Linked DNA regions of Azoarcus sp. CIB. The main gene of each other region encodes a partner of the protein of the gene in region 2 in a complex. Links are inferred from orthologs where the notes say so. Each region holds a gene or a part of one and is shown on either strand. Other genes may lie near its edges. The genes, in order: frdD, sdhD and AzCIB_RS02210.

Region 1 (3,151 bases), 1.6 Mb from region 2 along the record:
CGACGCGGACTCCGGACTTGCCGGCCCCGCGCCCGGGGCCGCCTTACGGCAGCTTCACGGCCTTGATGTCGGCCTTCGCCCCGAAACCGATCGTCTTGACGAAGGACACCTGGTGGCCGCGCGTGGTGATGTTGTCATCATGCACGGCGAAGCCGACATTGTATACACCTCCGGCCTTCAGGGCTTTGTCGTCGTCATTGGCGAGACCGAGCGGACGGACCATGACCACCGTCCACACGCCGTCCTTCCAGCTCGAGATGGCGTTATTGTCGGCGGCCGACCCCTTGGCGTCGGCGCGGCTGACGACGTAGTCCGGGATCATGTCGCCTTCCTTCCAGCCGGCGTTCGGATCGAAGGGCACGGCGTTCTGCTCACGGATGAGGAAGTGGTCGCCCTTGTGCAGCTGGTCGACGGTGATCGACTTGTAGCCGACCTTGCTGGCGTCCCACATGAACTTCGGCTGATGCGTCTTCGCATCCGCGTTGCCGCCGAACATTTCCTTACCCGAATCGCTGAGGCGGAATTCCAGCACGTAGCCGTCGTCGGTCATGCCGACCGGATTGCTGCGATGCGCACGCCACTGGATCAGGTCGACGAAGCCGCCGGCTGCCTTGATCTTGGCGATGTCCTCGACACTCTTGCCGGTCTTCCAGTCGGACGGGTCGGTGCGCGTGTCGGGCAGGTACTTGCGCACGTCGCGCTTCTTGATCGCCTGCAGCAACGCGTTATTGGCGACCTCGTCCTTGGTGAACTGCTTCGCCATGTCGCGCTGGCCGTCGTGGCAGGTGAGCCAGCAGCCCTGGTTCGCGAAACCCGGCACCTTGCCGTCGTCGATCATGACCGACATGCGGTCTTCATAGATGCCCATTTCCTGGCCGTCCTGCACCGGCTTGTCGAGCTTCGGGTAGCCGAACACCTTCCATTCCTTGCCGTCGAAACGCAGGTACTGGTGCTCCGCGCCGGGATAGGCATTGTCGGTCTTCCACTGGAATCGCAGGTAGGCGTTCTTCGCGTCGTACGCGGCCTGCACCTTCAGGGCCTTGTAGCCGGACTTGCCCTTGACCGGGCGGGGCTCGAGGCGGCCGCCCTTGACGATCTCCTCGCCGATGTCCTTCTCGGCGTCTTCCTCGTCGTGACACGAGGTACAGGAATCGCCGCGCACGACCTCCTTGACGGCCCCTTCGTGCGCGTCACTGCGCAGCCATTCGTAGGACGACTGGCCGGGAAAGAACAGCGGCACGGTCACCGCAGGAACCTTGCCCCAGTTGATCTTTGCCGGGTCGGCGGCCTGCGCCGCACCGATGCCCAGAAGCGCCAGGCTCACGAACAATGCCGTTTTTTTCATTTTGTGTTCCCCTGATTGTCAAGATGACAAGAAGACCCGATGAATTGGATCCAATGTAATAGCGGGATGCGGCCCGCGCAGTGCGAAAACCGGCACCAAGCCTCTCTTATTGGAGGTTCCATTCAGAATCCTACTGCCACCAATATCCACGCCGTAATCATGGTTACAAGCAGAGCAAGGCCGTAGCATGCAAATTTCATCGCCGTGCCCGCATGCACACCCAGGTCGTGCAGGCTGTGGAGGATGCGGTGCATGGCGTGCCACATGAACAGCGCGACCACGACGAACAGCAGACCCTTGCCTGCCCAATGCTGCGCGAAGGCCTGCATGTGCGCCCAGCTCATCGCGTCCGTGGGAAGGATGACGCCCAGCGGCACCGCGATCCCGGTGATGAACACGAGCACCGGGCCGAAGAGCGCGGCAAGCATGCCGCCGGCACCAAAAAGCCCCCAGAAGACGGGCGCGTTGGAGCGTCTGGTGATTGGTTTCATCGCGTCGCCCCCCACGCCGCGATCAACACGACGAGACTGCAGACCACCGTCGCTGCCACGCCGCAGGCCGTGATCACGCCCGGGGCGACGCGCTTGCCGCGGATGACGAGGGGCGGCATGGTCTTGGGCATGATGCGGAACCAGGTCCAGCAGTGGTACGCGAAGGCGGCCAGCAGCGCGACGTGGAATACGAGCGCCACGGGGCTGCGCAGCGCCTCCAGCCACCCGTTCCATGCCGCTTCGCCCTGCGCGAGCCGCAGCAGCCCGACCAGCAGCACGAGGGCATAGGCTGCGACGAAGAGTGCGGTCGCCTCATGCACCATGTATTCGACGAAGAAGGGATTGCGGCGCCACCAGCCGGCCATTGGGCGCACGTAGGGACGGCGCGGATCGGACGTGCTCATTTCGCGCCTCCCTTCGGGGTGATGAATCTCAGGAAATAGTCCCCTGCCGCGCGCGTCTTGTTCTGGTTGACCGCGTTGGCGGGATCGACGTGCTTCGGACACACCTCGGAGCAGTAGCCGACCGCGGTGCAGTTGAAGACCCCCGCTTCCGATCCGGCCACTTCCATGCGCGCTGCTGCGCCGCCGTCGCGCGAATCAGCGTTGTAGCGGTGCAGCAGGGCCATGATGCCCGGCCCCACGAAGTCCGGATTCAAACCGTACTGGGGACACGCGGCGTAGCACAGCAGGCAGTTGATGCAGGAACTGAACTGCTCGTACACATCGAGCTGGGCGGGCGTCTGCAGGTACTCGCCTTGCGCGAGGCTTCGCGCTTCCTTCGGGATGATGTAGGGCTTGATGCTTTCGAGCTTGGCGAGGAAATCGTCCATCCGGATCACGAGGTCGCGCTCGATCGGGAAGTGCGCGAGCGCCTCGACGCGCACGCTGCCGGCAGGAAAATCGCGCAGGAAGGTCTTGCACGCGAGGCGAGGCTCGCCATCTATCATCATCCCGCAGCTGCCGCAGATCGCCATGCGGCACGACCAGCGGAAGCTCAGCGTGCCGTCGAGCCAGTCCTTGATGTACTGCAGGCCCTGCAGCACCGACATGTCGTCGGTGAAGGGCACGTCGTAGCCTTGCAGGAAGGGCTGCTCGTCCTGCTCGGGGCGATAGCGCAGGACTTCGATGCGGATGCGCTTGCCGGTATCGCTCGTATCAGCCACGGTGCGCCTCCCCTGCCGGACCGGGCTGTGCGGCCCGCTCCTGTTCCGCCTTCTCGGCCTTCTCGCCGGCGGCGCCGTAGGCGCGCGTACCCGGCGCAGAGCGGGTGATCTTCACGTCGCCGTAGCCGATGCGCGGCGCGTCGGCGCCGG
Region 2 (3,087 bases):
TCGGCGACACTCTCGCCGCCGCTCTGGTTCTCGAGACGGGAAATCCGCGCCAGCGAAGCGCCCGCGGCATCGGCCGGCAGAGGCTTCAGCGACAGGTTGCCGCTCTGGATGTCGTCGACAACGGATTCGCCGGCGGACTTGCCGAACACGAGCAGGTCGAGCAGCGAATTGGTGCCGAGGCGGTTCGCACCATGCACCGAGGCGCATGCACATTCGCCGGCTGCGTAGAAGCCGACGACCGGGGAATTCGGCTCGCCGTCCTTCGGCACGACCACCTGACCCTTGTAGTTCGTCGGGATGCCGCCCATCTGGTAGTGGCAGGTCGGGACGACGGGGATCGGGGCCTTGATCGGATCGACGCCGGCAAACTGGATCGAGATCTCGCGGATGCCGGGCAGACGCTTCATGATCGTCTCGGGCGACAGGTGCGTGATGTCAAGCAGCACGTGATCCTTGTCCGGACCGCAACCACGGCCTTCATTGATTTCGGTGACCATCGAACGGGACACGACGTCGCGCGAAGCCAGATCCTTCAGGTTGGGTGCGTAGCGCTCCATGAAGCGCTCGCCGGCGGCATTACGCAGGATACCGCCTTCGCCACGCACGCCCTCGGTGATCAGCACTCCCGCGCCCGCAACGCCGGTCGGGTGGAATTGCCAGAATTCCATATCCTCGAGCGGGATGCCCGCACGAGCGGCCATACCGACGCCGTCACCGGTATTGATGAACGCGTTGGTCGAACTATGGAAAATACGCCCGGCGCCGCCGGTCGCGAAAATAGTCGCCTTCGCATGGAAGATCGACACTTCGCCGGTTTCGAGCTCGAGCGCGGTTACACCGACGACATCGCCGTCCTGGTCGCGAATCAGATCGAGCGCGATCCACTCGACGAAGAACTGGGTGTTCGCGCGAACGTTGCGCTGGTAAAGCGCGTGCAGCATCGCGTGACCAGTACGGTCCGCCGCTGCACAGGAACGCGACACGGGCGACTGGCCGTAGTTCTGCGAATGACCACCGAACGGACGTTGGTAGATCTTGCCGTTATCGGTGCGATCGAAGGGCATGCCGTAGTGTTCGAGTTCGACGACCACCTCGTTGGCCTTGCGGCACATGAATTCGATGGCATCCTGGTCGCCCAGCCAGTCCGACCCCTTGACGGTGTCGTACATGTGCCAGTGCCAGTTGTCTTCCGTCGAGTTGCCCAGCGATGCGGCAACGCCACCCTGGGCAGCGACGGTATGCGACCGGGTAGGAAAGACCTTGGTCAGCACGGCGGTCTTCAGACCAGCCTCGGAAAGTTGCAGGGCCGCACGCAGACCGGCACCGCCGGCGCCAACGATAACTGCGTCAAAAGTACGCTTAGCGACAGTCACGCTTACAGCCTCCAAAGAATCTGCGCTGCCCACCCGGCGTAGCCGACGAGCAGGAAAACCGTTACAAGATGCAGGGCCAGACGCACGCCGACCGGCTTGATGTAGTCCATGAAGATGTCACGCACCCCGATCCAGGCGTGATAGAAGAGCGCCAGGAAAAACAGGAACGCGAAGAACCGCACGATGCCGTTGCGGAACAGGCCGGACCACGTCTGGTAGGTCATCTCGGGCAGACCGAGCGCAGCCGCTGCGAACAGAACGGTGAAGATCACCATGAACAGCGCGGTTGCGCGCTGCGCAATCCAGTCGCGCAGGCCATAGTGAGCACCGACGACGATACGATTTACCATAGCTTCACCCCAATGATCACGGTCAGCGCAATGCTGACGACCAGCACGATGCGCGAGCTGTTACGGGCAGACTGGAGGTCGATGCCCTTGTGAAGATCGAGCAGAAGGAAGCGAATGCCCGCGCAGAAGTGATGCACGTAGGCCCAGAGCAAGCCCAGCAGGAGAATCTTGACGAGAGGATTGCCGACAACGCTCTTGTACGCTGCAAAGGACTCCGGCGAAGCGAGGCTGCGATCGAGCAGGTACAAGAGGAACGGCAGCATCAGGAACAGCCCCGCACCGCTAACCCGATGAAGAATGGAAACGATACCCGGCAACGGGAGCCGGATTTCGTGCAGGGCCAAGAATTTGGGCCGCTGCTTTCGCGCTATGGCTTCTGACATATTGTTTTACCCCTAGTTTGGCGACGGTTGCCCGACGCGGTTCTCCCAACTTGCAAAGCGCGAGAATTATATACGCGGAACGTAGTCATTCCGCCGCTCCGCGCGCTCAATTCAGTTCATTCAGATAGAAATGCTCGGCGGTGGAATATAGACCGCGCCGCCATTCAACCGGCTTATCGCCATAGGTGTACGTCACCCGCTCAACCGACAGAAGAGGCGTCCCCTCCTGCACGCGCAGCGTCTCGCTCGTCGAGCGGTCGGCCGCGACAGCGCGAATCCGCTCCTGCGCACGAATCATGCGCAACCCGAAGCGAGTTTCGAACAGGCTGTAGAGCGAACCGTTCCAGCTCTGCAGCACCTCGAGGGTCAAGCCCTGGAAAATCTCGCCAGGCAGATAGATCTCGTCGATCACCACGGGCTTTTGCGCAAACCTGAGCAGGCGCCGCACGATGATGATGGGTTCGCCCTGCTCGATGCCGAGCATGCGCGAAGCCTCTTGCCCCGCCTTGGCGCGCCAGCAGTCCATCGGCACGCTCTGGGGATGGGCGAGATCGCCATCCATCGGAACGAGACGCAGGAAACGGAACAGTGCGCGCGGATCGTTATGCGACGCGACGAAGGTGCCTTTGCCCTGCTTGCGCACGAGAAGGTTCTCGGCCGCCATCTCGTCGATGGCCTTGCGAACCGTCCCTTGGGAAACGCTGAATCGCGAGGCGAGCTCCTGCTCGCTCGGAATCACCTGCCCGGGACGCCATTCGCCCGACTCAAGAGCCTGAAGAATCAGGCTTTTGATCTGCCGGTAAAGCGGACTGAAGGTTGGGGATTCCTGTGCCATGGGCGCATTTCATCACAAAATTTTTGAAGCGTCCATTATCGGTCTAGTGTCTTATATAAGACAAGTGACATTCATTGACACGCACCACACTTGCTTCTACCATCTCCCCGCCCCGGAAACCGATTTCCGGTTGTCCAAAGTCGAAC
Region 3 (3,152 bases), 1.6 Mb from region 2 along the record:
CCGGCGAATGTTCGAGCGTGGGCATCCACGGCGCCAACCGCCTCGGCTCCAATTCGCTTGCGGAACTGTGCGTGTTCGGCAAGACGGCCGGCGTCGCGGCCGCCGCCTTCGCGCAGTCGATGGCGCACGGTCCCGCAGACGTGCTGCTGAAACAGGCCGCGGCGTCGCAGCAGCGCGCGCTCGACCTCGTGACCAACACATCCGGCACAGAGCGCATCGCCACTCTGCGCAAGGAGATGGCGCAGAGCATGGAGGACGGGTGCGGCATCTACCGCGAGGCGCGCAGCATGCAGGCGACCTGTGACAAGCTCGCCGAACTGCGCGAGCGCTATCGCAAGGTCAGGGTCGAGGACACGTCGAGCGTGTGGAACACCGAATGGCTGCTCGCGATCGAGCTCGGCTATCAGCTCGAAGTCGCACAGGCGATGGCGTGGTCCGCCCTCGAGCGCCGCGAGTCGCGCGGCGCGCATCAGCGTCTCGATGGCTATGGCGAGCGCGACGACGTCAATTTCCTCAGGCATTCGCTGGCGTTTCACACCGGCGCCGACGCGCCGCGCATCGGCTACGGCGACGTGAAGATCACCCGCTCTGCGCCGGGTACGCGCGCCTACGGCGCCGCCGGCGAGAAGGCCGAGAAGGCGGAACAGGAGCGGGCCGCACAGCCCGGTCCGGCAGGGGAGGCGCACCGTGGCTGATACGAGCGATACCGGCAAGCGCATCCGCATCGAAGTCCTGCGCTATCGCCCCGAGCAGGACGAGCAGCCCTTCCTGCAAGGCTACGACGTGCCCTTCACCGACGACATGTCGGTGCTGCAGGGCCTGCAGTACATCAAGGACTGGCTCGACGGCACGCTGAGCTTCCGCTGGTCGTGCCGCATGGCGATCTGCGGCAGCTGCGGGATGATGATAGATGGCGAGCCTCGCCTCGCGTGCAAGACCTTCCTGCGCGATTTTCCTGCCGGCAGCGTGCGCGTCGAGGCGCTCGCGCACTTCCCGATCGAGCGCGACCTCGTGATCCGGATGGACGATTTCCTCGCCAAGCTCGAAAGCATCAAGCCCTACATCATCCCGAAGGAAGCGCGAAGCCTCGCGCAAGGCGAGTACCTGCAGACGCCCGCCCAGCTCGATGTGTACGAGCAGTTCAGTTCCTGCATCAACTGCCTGCTGTGCTACGCCGCGTGTCCCCAGTACGGTTTGAATCCGGACTTCGTGGGGCCGGGCATCATGGCCCTGCTGCACCGCTACAACGCTGATTCGCGCGACGGCGGCGCAGCAGCGCGCATGGAAGTGGCCGGATCGGAAGCGGGGGTCTTCAACTGCACCGCGGTCGGCTACTGCTCCGAGGTGTGTCCGAAGCACGTCGATCCCGCCAACGCGGTCAACCAGAACAAGACGCGCGCGGCAGGGGACTATTTCCTGAGATTCATCACCCCGAAGGGAGGCGCGAAATGAGCACGTCCGATCCGCGCCGTCCCTACGTGCGCCCAATGGCCGGCTGGTGGCGCCGCAATCCCTTCTTCGTCGAATACATGGTGCATGAGGCGACCGCACTCTTCGTCGCAGCCTATGCCCTCGTGCTGCTGGTCGGGCTGCTGCGGCTCGCGCAGGGCGAAGCGGCATGGAACGGGTGGCTGGAGGCGCTGCGCAGCCCCGTGGCGCTCGTATTCCACGTCGCGCTGCTGGCCGCCTTCGCGTACCACTGCTGGACCTGGTTCCGCATCATGCCCAAGACCATGCCGCCCCTCGTCATCCGCGGCAAGCGCGTCGCCCCGGGCGTGATCACGGCCTGCGGCGTGGCAGCGACGGTGGTCTGCAGTCTCGTCGTGTTGATCGCGGCGTGGGGGGCGACGCGATGAAACCAATCACCAGACGCTCCAACGCGCCCGTCTTCTGGGGGCTTTTTGGTGCCGGCGGCATGCTTGCCGCGCTCTTCGGCCCGGTGCTCGTGTTCATCACCGGGATCGCGGTGCCGCTGGGCGTCATCCTTCCCACGGACGCGATGAGCTGGGCGCACATGCAGGCCTTCGCGCAGCATTGGGCAGGCAAGGGTCTGCTGTTCGTCGTGGTCGCGCTGTTCATGTGGCACGCCATGCACCGCATCCTCCACAGCCTGCACGACCTGGGTGTGCATGCGGGCACGGCGATGAAATTTGCATGCTACGGCCTTGCTCTGCTTGTAACCATGATTACGGCGTGGATATTGGTGGCAGTAGGATTCTGAATGGAACCTCCAATAAGAGAGGCTTGGTGCCGGTTTTCGCACTGCGCGGGCCGCATCCCGCTATTACATTGGATCCAATTCATCGGGTCTTCTTGTCATCTTGACAATCAGGGGAACACAAAATGAAAAAAACGGCATTGTTCGTGAGCCTGGCGCTTCTGGGCATCGGTGCGGCGCAGGCCGCCGACCCGGCAAAGATCAACTGGGGCAAGGTTCCTGCGGTGACCGTGCCGCTGTTCTTTCCCGGCCAGTCGTCCTACGAATGGCTGCGCAGTGACGCGCACGAAGGGGCCGTCAAGGAGGTCGTGCGCGGCGATTCCTGTACCTCGTGTCACGACGAGGAAGACGCCGAGAAGGACATCGGCGAGGAGATCGTCAAGGGCGGCCGCCTCGAGCCCCGCCCGGTCAAGGGCAAGTCCGGCTACAAGGCCCTGAAGGTGCAGGCCGCGTACGACGCGAAGAACGCCTACCTGCGATTCCAGTGGAAGACCGACAATGCCTATCCCGGCGCGGAGCACCAGTACCTGCGTTTCGACGGCAAGGAATGGAAGGTGTTCGGCTACCCGAAGCTCGACAAGCCGGTGCAGGACGGCCAGGAAATGGGCATCTATGAAGACCGCATGTCGGTCATGATCGACGACGGCAAGGTGCCGGGTTTCGCGAACCAGGGCTGCTGGCTCACCTGCCACGACGGCCAGCGCGACATGGCGAAGCAGTTCACCAAGGACGAGGTCGCCAATAACGCGTTGCTGCAGGCGATCAAGAAGCGCGACGTGCGCAAGTACCTGCCCGACACGCGCACCGACCCGTCCGACTGGAAGACCGGCAAGAGTGTCGAGGACATCGCCAAGATCAAGGCAGCCGGCGGCTTCGTCGACCTGATCCAGTGGCGTGCGCATCGCAGCAATCCGGTCGGCATGACCGACGACGG

Evidence for each region.
Region 1: sdhD (region 2) and frdD share a complex: the UniProt entries of both Escherichia coli proteins name them as parts of the enzyme complex. The link is inferred for Azoarcus sp. CIB from one-to-one orthologs.
Region 3: sdhD (region 2) and AzCIB_RS02210 share a complex: the UniProt entries of both Escherichia coli proteins name them as parts of the enzyme complex. The link is inferred for Azoarcus sp. CIB from one-to-one orthologs.

What each region holds. Positions count from the first base shown.
Region 1 is NZ_CP011072.1:536,698-539,848, reverse strand. The notes cover bases 153-3,151. They hold frdD (fumarate reductase subunit FrdD), read right to left. Parts: upstream 1,837-3,151; coding sequence 1,468-1,836; downstream 153-1,467. Other genes in these bases: frdA (fumarate reductase (quinol) flavoprotein subunit), read right to left, coding at 2,994-3,151; AzCIB_RS02205 (succinate dehydrogenase/fumarate reductase iron-sulfur subunit), read right to left, coding at 2,237-3,001; AzCIB_RS02210 (fumarate reductase subunit C), read right to left, coding at 1,833-2,240; AzCIB_RS02220 (ethylbenzene dehydrogenase-related protein), read right to left, coding at 153-1,345. Outside these bases: more of AzCIB_RS02220, read right to left, coding at 44-152. UniProt on the Escherichia coli protein: Two distinct, membrane-bound, FAD-containing enzymes are responsible for the catalysis of fumarate and succinate interconversion; fumarate reductase is used in anaerobic growth, and succinate dehydrogenase is used in aerobic growth.
Region 2 is NZ_CP011072.1:2,090,383-2,093,469, forward strand. What follows is about bases 50-2,984. They hold sdhD (succinate dehydrogenase, hydrophobic membrane anchor protein), read right to left. Parts: upstream 1,724-2,984; coding sequence 1,376-1,723; downstream 50-1,375. Other genes in these bases: sdhA (succinate dehydrogenase flavoprotein subunit), read right to left, coding at 50-1,373; sdhC (succinate dehydrogenase, cytochrome b556 subunit), read right to left, coding at 1,717-2,106; AzCIB_RS09245 (GntR family transcriptional regulator), read right to left, coding at 2,213-2,941. Also shown: more of sdhA, read right to left, coding at 1-49. UniProt on the Escherichia coli protein: Membrane-anchoring subunit of succinate dehydrogenase (SDH).
Region 3 is NZ_CP011072.1:536,161-539,312, forward strand. What follows is about bases 153-3,152. They hold AzCIB_RS02210 (fumarate reductase subunit C), read left to right. Parts: upstream 153-1,448; coding sequence 1,449-1,856; downstream 1,857-3,152. Other genes in these bases: frdA (fumarate reductase (quinol) flavoprotein subunit), read left to right, coding at 153-695; AzCIB_RS02205 (succinate dehydrogenase/fumarate reductase iron-sulfur subunit), read left to right, coding at 688-1,452; frdD (fumarate reductase subunit FrdD), read left to right, coding at 1,853-2,221; AzCIB_RS02220 (ethylbenzene dehydrogenase-related protein), read left to right, coding at 2,344-3,152. Also shown: more of frdA, read left to right, coding at 1-152. UniProt on the Escherichia coli protein: Two distinct, membrane-bound, FAD-containing enzymes are responsible for the catalysis of fumarate and succinate interconversion; fumarate reductase is used in anaerobic growth, and succinate dehydrogenase is used in aerobic growth.